Regions from separate parts of the Qipengyuania sp. 902 genome, predicted to be linked through region 2. Evidence: predicted binding sites of a transcription regulator. Region 2 holds the regulator's gene; each other region holds the start of a gene.

Region 1 (3,205 bases), 220 kb from region 2:
CGGAAAGTCCCGGCACCTCGCTTGCCACTTGTATCGACCGGTTGACCGTGAGGCTTGGCCCCAAGGCGGTCAGTCGCCCGGTGCCCTTCGCCAGCCACATCCCGGAGCGCGCGCAGCGCTGGAAGCCGCCGCTGGAGCGCGAGCCACCGACGCAAGGGGTGCTGGAATTCCACGCTCGCCCGCTGAAGATGCTCGACACGCCGGAGCGGATCGCCGTGCTCTATGCTTCGCCCGACGGGTACCCTCAGCGCTTTCGCTGGCGCGGCGGGGTGCACGAAGTCGCGCGGGTCGAAGGGCCGGAGCGGATCGCACCCGAATGGTGGCGCGAGCGCGGTTCGGTCCGCCTACGCGATTACTACCGGATCGAGGACGAGCGAGGGCGGCGCTACTGGATCTATCGCCAAGGCATCGCCGGAGACGGGCGGGGCGGACCACCGGACTGGTTCCTGCAGGGGCTGTGCGCCTAACTCTCGGACACGAGAAACGCGCGGCGCGAGCGCTTCTGGCCGAGGGGTATGTTGCTGAAATTCGCCACCGGGCCGGTTTCGACTTCGACGGTCTGCGTTGTGGCGTCCACGGCTGCTTGCGGAATGCTGCGTTCGAACACCAGCCCGCAGCTACCGTCGCGGCTCCATACCACCTTGCACCAGTGTTCCTGATCGCCCCAGACAAGCAACCCCGAAACCCCGCTGGCAGGCAGGTCGTCAGCCTCAAAACATGCGCCGTCGAGCGACAGATCGCTGAGCCGACCATACCGTTCGCCGCCGAGCAGGCGAAGCGACGCCGGGCAATCGACGGCATGGCGCCGACTGATGCGTCGTTCGGATTGGCTTGCGACCTGTTTTTTCTGGAATAGCGCCACGCGGTGCCCCCTTACCGGACGTCATCGGGGGGCTCTGGTTACCGTGACCTTTTCTGACACGGTAAATAAACTTTAGGGATACCCGCCCGGCACCTTGCCGGACGGGTATCGCATTCAGGGGCGATCGAAGAAGTCCACACGCCCATCGTCGAGATCGTAATAAGCACCGACGACTTTCAGTGCCCCGACCCGCTGCGGCTCGAGCAGGATGGGGTCGGTATGCTGTCGAAGCTGCCGTACGACGCGGCTGACGTTGGCGCGCACCGAATTATCGAGCAGATCGCCGTCCTTATCGCGTACCGACAGGACCGCCGGGATAATCGGTTCGATCATCGGACCGATGGAACCTGGGAATGTCGCATTGTCCGTAACGACTTCGGTCGCTGCTTTCACGGCACCGCGGCTCTCATGTCCCATCACGACCACCAGGGGGACATTCAGCACCGCCACGGCATATTCGATCGACCCGAGCGCGACCGTATCTACGGTATTCCCGGCATTGCGAATGATAAAGAGTTCGCCCAGTCCGCGACCGAACAGGAGTTCAGGCGGCACCCGGCTATCCGAACACGTCACATAGGCGGCAAAAGGCTGTTGCCCAGCGGCGAGATCGAGCCGTCGTTGGGAACTGGTTAGGACGCTCGTACGACCGCCGGTCAGGAACTGTTCGTTGCCTCGTCGCAACAGTTCGAGTGCCTGATCGGGGGTGAGGTCGGAAGCGGGCGGCGCAGGTTCGGGCATTGCCGGATTATCCTGCGCTAAGGCCGAATTACCGCTCAGCAAGGCGGCGGCACTGGCAGCCCCCGTTGCACCAAGCATGGATCGACGAGATATCATAACCACTCTCCGTTGGCGCCCGAAGTCAGAGTGGGTCGGGCGCTGGTTTGCTTTATCGCCAAGGGCGATCGCTCAACGTCCGACATCACGAGCGCATATGCGCCCGCCAGAGGGGCCCGGTCCGTGCAATTTTTACGCTGTTCTGGCCTGGGGGTTCCCACGGTCGCAGCATTTTGCTGTTGGAAAAACCTGCGTAAGAACATATAAAGAACGAATGGCGTCGCAAACCATCCTTCAGAAGCTTGAGATTCTCGCCGATGCAGCGAAATACGATGCGTCCTGCGCGTCGTCCGGTACGGCGAAGAAGAACAGTCTGGGCGGCAAGGGGATCGGCTCGACGGAGGGGATGGGCATCTGCCACGCCTATGCGCCCGATGGCCGCTGCATCAGCCTGCTCAAGATCCTCCTGACCAATCACTGCGTGTTCGACTGCCATTACTGCGTCAATCGCAAGAGCTCGAACGTGGCGCGCGCGCGTTTCACGCCGCAGGAAGTGGTCGACCTGACGCTCGCCTTCTACCGGCGTAATTATATCGAAGGGTTGTTCCTGTCCTCAGGGATCGTGAAAAGCTCGAACCACACGATGGAGCAGATCGTGGAAGTCGCCCGCATCCTGCGGGAAGAACACGATTTTCGGGGCTACATCCACCTCAAGACCATTCCCGAAGCCGATGCCGAGATTGTCCATCAGGCGGGGCTCTATGCCGACCGTGTGTCGATCAATGTCGAACTGCCGACCGACGGTGGCCTCATCCGCCTCGCGCCCGACAAGGATGCGCGCCAGATCGAAGGCGCGATGGGCAAGGTGAAGGCCGACCTCGTCGAGGCAAAGGATGCCCGCAAACGCTTCCGCCACGCGCCGCGTTTCGCGCCTGCGGGCCAATCGACGCAGATGATCGTCGGCGCGGATGCCGCGAGTGATGCCGATATCGTGGGTAAGGCGAGTCGGCTCTACGACAATTTCCGCCTGCGCCGGGTCTATTACAGCGCTTTCTCGCCGATCCCCGATGCCAGCGCGGTGTTGCCACTGAAACGCCCGCCGCTGATCCGCGAGCATCGGCTTTATCAATCGGACTGGCTGATGCGTTTCTATGGCTACAAGCCGACCGAGGTGATGCAGGCGACCGAGGCGGACGGGAACTTGCCGCTCGACATCGATCCCAAGCTCGCGTGGGCGCTCAAGTTTCGCGAGCAGTTCCCGCTCGATGTGAACCGTGCCAGTCGCGAGCAATTGCTGCGCGTGCCCGGTCTCGGCGTGAAGGCGGTCAACAAGATCATCGCCAGTCGCCGCCATCGCAATCTGCGGCTCGACGATGTGGCGTTGCTGACGCAATCGATCACCAAGGTGCGGCCGTTCATCTGTACGGTAGACTGGCGCCCGATCACGCTGACCGACCGTGCGGACCTGCGCAGCCTGCTCGCGCCGAAGACCGAGCAGCTGGAGCTGTTCGCGGCATGAGGTCCTCGCGCAGCCTCTCGGGCGTGAAGCTCGGAACTTATTACGTG
Region 2 (3,205 bases):
TATTCAACCTGATGGGGCCGCTGTCCAACCCGGCAGGCGTGAAACGCCAGCTGATCGGGATTGCGCGCCCGGCCTATGTGCCGATCTACGCAGCGGCAAAAGCCAAGCTCGGCACCGAGCGTACCTTTATCGCTTCTGGCGACGAGGGGCTGGACGAGCTTAGCCTTGCGGGTGGAAACGAGCTGGCCGATGTGACCGGCAACGATTTCGAGATGCGGCGGGTAAATCCCGTACAGGCGAACCTGCCCCACGCACCGGTCGAGGCGATCCGCGGAGGCGATCCGTCGCACAATGCGAAGGCACTGGAAGCGCTCTTGCTCGGGGCGCCCGGACCCTATCGCGACGCCGTGCTGTTCAACGCCGCCGCGACGCTGATCGTGGCAGGCAAAACCGAGGACTGGACGGTTGGTGCCGAAATGGCTGGCGACGCAATCGATAGCGGCGCTGCCCGGCAACTGCTGGCGGACTGGATCGCGATCGCGCAATGAACAAGCTGGTCGAGATCTGCGAAACCAAGCGTGGCGAGGTGGCCGAGCGTATGCAGAAGCATTCGCTCGATTCGCTCGATGTGCGAGCCACGGGCCAAACGCCGCCGCGTGGCTTTCGCTCCGCACTGGAATGCGCGCAGCAAAATGGCTTCGGCCTGATCGCCGAAATCAAGAAAGCTTCACCATCCAAGGGTCTGATCCGAGAGGATTTTCGCCCCGAGCAGCACGCTCGTGACTACGCCAGGGGCGGTGCGGCCTGTCTCTCCGTCCTGACCGATGCCCCGTACTTCCAAGGCCACGAAGACTATCTGGTCGAAGCGCGCGAGGCTTGCGATCTGCCGGTCCTGCGCAAGGACTTCATGGTCGACCCCTGGCAGGTCGCTGAAGCCCGCGCGCTCGGCGCTGATGCGATACTCATCATCGTTGCCGCGCTGGACGACGGCGTGATGGGCGAGATCGAAGCGGCCGCGATTGAGCGCGGGATGGACGTGTTAGTCGAAGTCCATGACGAACACGAGCTGGAACGCGCGCAAGCGCTTCAATCGCGGCTCATCGGTGTCAACAATCGGGATCTGCGGACCTTTACCACCGAACTAGCGACCACCGAGCGGCTCGCAGCCCTCGCCCCTGAGCACGCCCTTATTGTCGGAGAGAGCGGCATTGCGACGCATGCCGATTGCCAGCGCCTCGCGCGCGGCGGCGTCCGTAGCTTCCTCGTCGGCGAAAGTCTGATGCGGCAGGCCGATGTCGTCGCTGCGACGCGTACCCTGCTCCAAGGCTGACTCAGCTCCGGCACGTATCGCGAACGCCTGTTCTCCACAAGAAAGGTCCGAAACGGCTGAATTGCTTGACTTGCTGATATCCGTTGCCTAATTGTTCCACATTCGTTCACAGGGTTGTGAACAGGCGGCACGGGAGTTGCGCAGATATGCTGACAGCCAAGCAGCACGAATTGATCCGCTTCATCCAGCAACGGCTGGAGGAGACCGGCATTTCACCCAGTTTCGAAGAAATGAAGGAAGCGCTCGACCTCAAGAGCAAATCCGGCGTGCATCGCCTGATTTCCGCTCTCGAAGAACGTGGTTTCATCCGTCGCCTGCCCAACCGGGCGCGCGCGCTCGAGGTCGTCAAACTGCCCGAAGATGCGGTGACAGGCTCCGGCCAGGCCAAGCCTGCGAACGATACCGGCGCGACCACGGCGGCTACGGTAACGGCGAAACCCGTCGCCCCGGAACCGGCGAACGACATCATCGACGTGCCGCTCCATGGCCGAATCGCGGCTGGCGCGCCGATCGAAGCGATCGAGGGCCAGGCGAGCATGCCTGTTCCTGCCGCGCTGCTTGGGCCCGGCGAGCATTACGCGCTCGAAGTGTCGGGCGACTCGATGGTCGAGGCAGGAATCTTCGATGGCGACTTCGCACTCGTGCGACGGTCCGATACCGCTCGCGACGGGGAGATCGTCGTGGCGCTTGTCGATGACGAAGAAGCTACGCTGAAATATCTGCGCCGCGATGGCGGGCGAATCCGCCTCGATCCTGCGAATGGGGCCTACGAACCGCAGGTTTATGAATCCCATCGAGTGAAGGTTCAAGGCAAGCTTGCCGGTTTGCTACGGCGCTACCATTGACGCTCGACGAGATAGGTTTGGTTTGGGAGAGGGGCGCGGCGTCGGCTGCGCCCCCTCTTCTTTCAGAGGTTGTTTTTATTGGGAGCCCGCGTTCCGCCGGACGAGAGGGCGGAACCAACCGTGCTCGCCCTGCCCTTCGGCGACGGTATCGATACGCTCTTCGGCAAGGTAAATGGCGGTACCCCCTTCCCGCTCGAGAAACCGGCGATCGGCCTTGAGCCAACGTGGCTTGCATGAGAGCGGCAGGAAGCGATCAGCGATGACGATGTCGGACCTGTCGCAGGCGGCGGCAAGCGCTCGCTCCTCGATAAGTTCGCGGCTTCGCGCAATCAGCACGTCCCATTCTCGACCATCCCTATCGATACGTAAGCTACAAAAATCCCGGCTGCACCGAGCGCCCGACCATTCGGCTAAAGGTACGGGCTCCCCGTCGAGCGCTGCGATTTCGCGCAGGTTTTGCTGGGCGTAGCTGCCCTCGCTGTCCCGCAAAACAAGCAGCCGACCGTCAGCGCTCGCTATACCAACATCACGCCCGTCACGCGTTATCACGATGTCCGGGGCGGGTGTCGCCCACATCCATAAGGAAGCGACGGCGACGGGAATCACGCCCCAAAGCCGTTTTCTTCCATGCCACAAGGCTAACCAGAGCGCGCCAAGGACAAATATCGCCATCGCCGCCATCGGCATCTTGGGCGCGAGCTTCACGGCACCCGGCTGAGCCGAAACGAGGTGCGCGATCCACAGCAGCACATCGAGCGATTTGCCGACCAGCCACCAAGCCGGCGCCCCCAGCCCGACTACGTCCATCGCCAGCGCCAGTGCCACCAGCGGCATGGAGACGAAGGTCACCAGCGGGATCGCGAACAGATTTGCGACCGCCCCGTAAATCCCCGCCCGGTGGAAATGGAAGAGGACGATCGGCATAAGTGCGAGCTCGATGACAAAGCCGGTCAGGAACAGCATCAACGCCCGGCGGCCGAAACGGCGCAGGCCGCTTTCTTCTCGTGGCGCAAGGAATTCGCGAAACGGCTTCGCATTATGCAGCGCGACGATGGCTAGCACGGCGGCAAAGCTCATCTGGAAGCTCGGC
Region 3 (3,205 bases), 230 kb from region 2:
GCTGTTCGCGAGATCGAGCGAGGCGGCGGCTAGCGGCGTCTGCGTGCGGCGGGCATGGCGGCGCATCGCCTCCAGCGTCTTCGCGCCGAGGCCACGCTTGGGCTGGTTGTAGATCCGTTCGAAAGCGAGATCGTCGGCGGGCTGCTCGATGACGCGCAGATACGCAAGGGCATCGCGGATTTCGGCGCGCTCGTAGAAGCGAAAGCCGCCGACGATGCGGTAGTTGAGGCCGATCTGGATGAAGCGGTCTTCGAATTCGCGCGTCTGGTACTGCGCGCGCACGAGGATGGCGACCTCGTCCAGCGAGGCGCCTTCGGACTCGAGCCGCTCGATTTCCTCACCGACACGGCGCGCTTCTTCGGGTCCGTCCCAGACACCGATCACACGAACTCTCTCGCCCGCCGGGAGTTTGGTCCACAGCGTCTTGCCTAGCCGTTCGCTATTCGCATCGATCAACCCCGATGCCGCAGCCAAAATCTGCGGGGTGGAGCGATAATTCTGCTCCAGTTTGATCACCGCCGCACCGGGAAAATCCTTCTCGAACTTGAGGATATTGGCCACTTCGGCCCCGCGCCAGGAATAGATCGACTGGTCGTCATCCCCCACCACGCAGATGTTCTTGCGATCCTGCGCCAACAGGCGGAGCCACAGATACTGGACCTGGTTGGTGTCCTGATACTCGTCGACAAGGATGTATTTATAGCGTCTCTGATACTGCTCCAGCACGTCGCGATGCCGGCGGAAAATGTTCAGCATGTGGAGCAGCAGGTCGCCGAAATCGCAGGCGTTGAGCGTCTTCAGTCGTTCTTGATACAGTTTGTAGAACTTCGCGCCCTGACCGTTGGCGTAGGCCTCGTTCTCCGCAGCATCCAGATCGCCCGGGTTGAGGCCGCGGTTTTTCCAGCGGTCGATCAGCCCGGCCAGCTGGCGCGCGGGCCAACGCTTCTCGTCCAGCTCTTCCTGCTGGATCATCTGCTTGAGCAGGCGCAACTGATCGTCGGTGTCGATGATGGTGTAGTTGCTCTGCAGGCCGACCAGCTCGGCATGGCGGCGAAGCATGCGTGCCCCGATCGAATGGAAGGTGCCGAGCCACGGCATTCCCTCCACCGCATCACCGATATGCCTACCGACACGCTCGCGCATTTCGCGCGCCGCCTTGTTCGTGAACGTGACGCACAGGATTTCGGAGGGCCACGCCCGGCGGGTCGCGATGAGATGTGCCAAACGCGCGGTGAGCGCGGCCGTTTTGCCTGTTCCCGCCCCAGCCAGCATCAATACCGGCCCCTCGGTGGTTAGGACCGCCTGACGCTGTGGCGGATTCAACCGCGCCACATAGGGCGGAATCCCGTCGTTTTCGCCGGTCTCCGAGGTGGGTACGATATCTGACATGAGCTCCGGAACAGCTAGGGAACGCCGGGCTGCAATACAAGCCTGACGTACCCTGACGTACTGAGGACCCACGGAACAATGCAGTGCGGTGCTGCGTAGGAAGAGCAATGGAAACAAAGATGGAGAACACTCCAATGCGTAATATCATCCTCGCCGGTGCAGCAGCCCTGGCTCTTACCGCCGCCCCCACGATCGCCCAGGACATGGATTCTGACGGCTACATGTGGACCGACGCTCAGGAGGCCATGTATGATGGCTGGCCGGCCGATCGCCAGACCGCCTATGATGCATGGCCTGCCAACGTACAGGAATACTATTGGACTCTGACGCCTGCACAAACAAACGGCTGGTGGGTCCTCAACGACGAGCAGCGTGTGCGCATCTATGAAATGACGCCCGAACAGCGCTCGACCGCCTGGACGCAAATTGCAGCCCAGATGAACGGCTCGAGCACGACCGCAACAACAGCTACGACCGCATCGACGTCGGCTTCGACCTCGCCGCGTTTCGTGAGCAATGAAGTCGCCCAGCCGATTACGCGCAGCACTGCCGCAAACATCTCGGCCGAGGACCTGCCGGTATGCACGCCGAACCAGCAGGATGGCTGCATCAATAGCTGGGAAAAGAACCGCACCGGTACGAAGCCGCTGGATTATTGGCCGGGTCGTCCCGCCAGTCAGATGGACTGATTTGAACTATTCTATCACAACGTGTCGCAAGTGCGACTTGGCTATGAGTTCGAGGGCGGGACCGTGAAAGCGGTCTCGCCTTTCGCTTACGCGCGGGATTCCGTTCGCCGCATTTTTGCCACGACCACCGTTGGGCGGTGCGGAAAGCGCGATTGCGGTCGCGGCAATCCATTGCTTATCGGAAGCGTTTGAAACGACAAGGAAGGTCCCGGAGGGGTAAGTATTCGGGTCGCGTTCGTTGCGCATGTTCACTTCTAGAGGAAGAGCACATGCGAAAGACTTTTTGGTACATTCTCGGTGGCCAACTGGCCACAATTTCTATCCCTGCAATGGCGCAGGATACACCCGAAACCACGGCACCACCGCCGGCTGATGCCCAGCCTGCCGAGGCGATAATGACGCCCGAACAGATGGCGGTTGTCGACGATTGGCCGGAGGAGCGACAGGTCCAGTTCCGGCAGTGGCCGGGCGAGGTGCAGGGGTATTACTGGACGCTTGTGCCCGAGCGACAGGAGCTTTTCTGGCGGTTAGCCGATGGCGACAAGCTGGCAATGGTCGCGATGGACGAGACAGGGCGCGAAGCTGCGTGGGGTCAGATCGAAACGCAGGTTGGCGCGACGGAACCGACTGAGCCTACCGCCGATGCCGATCCGGTTGAGGAAACGGAGCCGGTCGAGGAAGTGGAGCCGATGGATGAAGCGCATTCCGAGCACTCCGATCCTATGAAGCGCACGTAATTGCGCCTCACGCCGCGTCGGTAGCGAGCCTTAAGAGCGAGAGCCGAGCCTTGCCGACGCGGCGATCCGCCACGCATTCGAGCCCGCTCACCCGCGGTTCTTCCTTCGCGCCGGTTTCGAGCGCGATCCAGGTCGTGGGGTCGATCCACCCGAGCCGCAGCATGCGATCCAGAGCGACTTCGCCCGCGCCGGTCCCATAAGGTGGATCGAGCAGAATCAGCTGGTGCGCGGATTTGGCCGGACCGAGGCTCATCACCGATGCCTGCTGAACGCTCGCTCTGGTCCGCGCCTCGAAGGTCTCGATATTGCTGCGGATCGCCTTCACCGCCGCGCTGTCCTGCTCGACGAACAGGCAGGAGGCCGCGCCGCGCGACAGGGCTTCCAAGCCGA

The links. Region 2 encodes LexA, which represses DNA repair genes until DNA is damaged. Its sites were predicted from a motif close to GTTCCNCNCTTGTTCT; they were not measured.
Region 1: the regulator LexA is predicted to act here: its motif matches at 1,896-1,911, upstream of ACSH0F_RS05170 (putative DNA modification/repair radical SAM protein).
Region 3: the regulator LexA is predicted to act here: its motif matches at 1,397-1,412, upstream of ACSH0F_RS07395 (ATP-dependent helicase).

What each region holds. Positions count from the first base shown of each region.
Region 1 is NZ_JBNJLJ010000002.1:23,453-26,657, forward strand. Features, by position in the region: gene ACSH0F_RS05155 (Y-family DNA polymerase) at 1-467, shown strand, start outside; gene ACSH0F_RS05160 (PilZ domain-containing protein) at 464-862, opposite strand; gene ACSH0F_RS05165 (carbonic anhydrase) at 977-1,603, opposite strand; gene ACSH0F_RS05170 (putative DNA modification/repair radical SAM protein) at 1,914-3,158, shown strand; gene ACSH0F_RS05175 (UdgX family uracil-DNA binding protein) at 3,155-3,205, shown strand, end outside.
Region 2 is NZ_JBNJLJ010000002.1:247,769-250,973, forward strand. Features, by position in the region: gene trpD (anthranilate phosphoribosyltransferase) at 1-488, shown strand, start outside; gene trpC (indole-3-glycerol phosphate synthase TrpC) at 485-1,270, shown strand; gene lexA (transcriptional repressor LexA) at 1,417-2,115, shown strand; gene ACSH0F_RS06315 (ComEC/Rec2 family competence protein) at 2,191-3,205, opposite strand, start outside.
Region 3 is NZ_JBNJLJ010000002.1:473,673-476,877, reverse strand. Features, by position in the region: gene ACSH0F_RS07395 (ATP-dependent helicase) at 1-1,389, opposite strand, end outside; gene ACSH0F_RS07390 (hypothetical protein) at 1,524-2,078, shown strand; gene ACSH0F_RS07385 (hypothetical protein) at 2,348-2,815, shown strand; gene rsmD (16S rRNA (guanine(966)-N(2))-methyltransferase RsmD) at 2,823-3,205, opposite strand, start outside.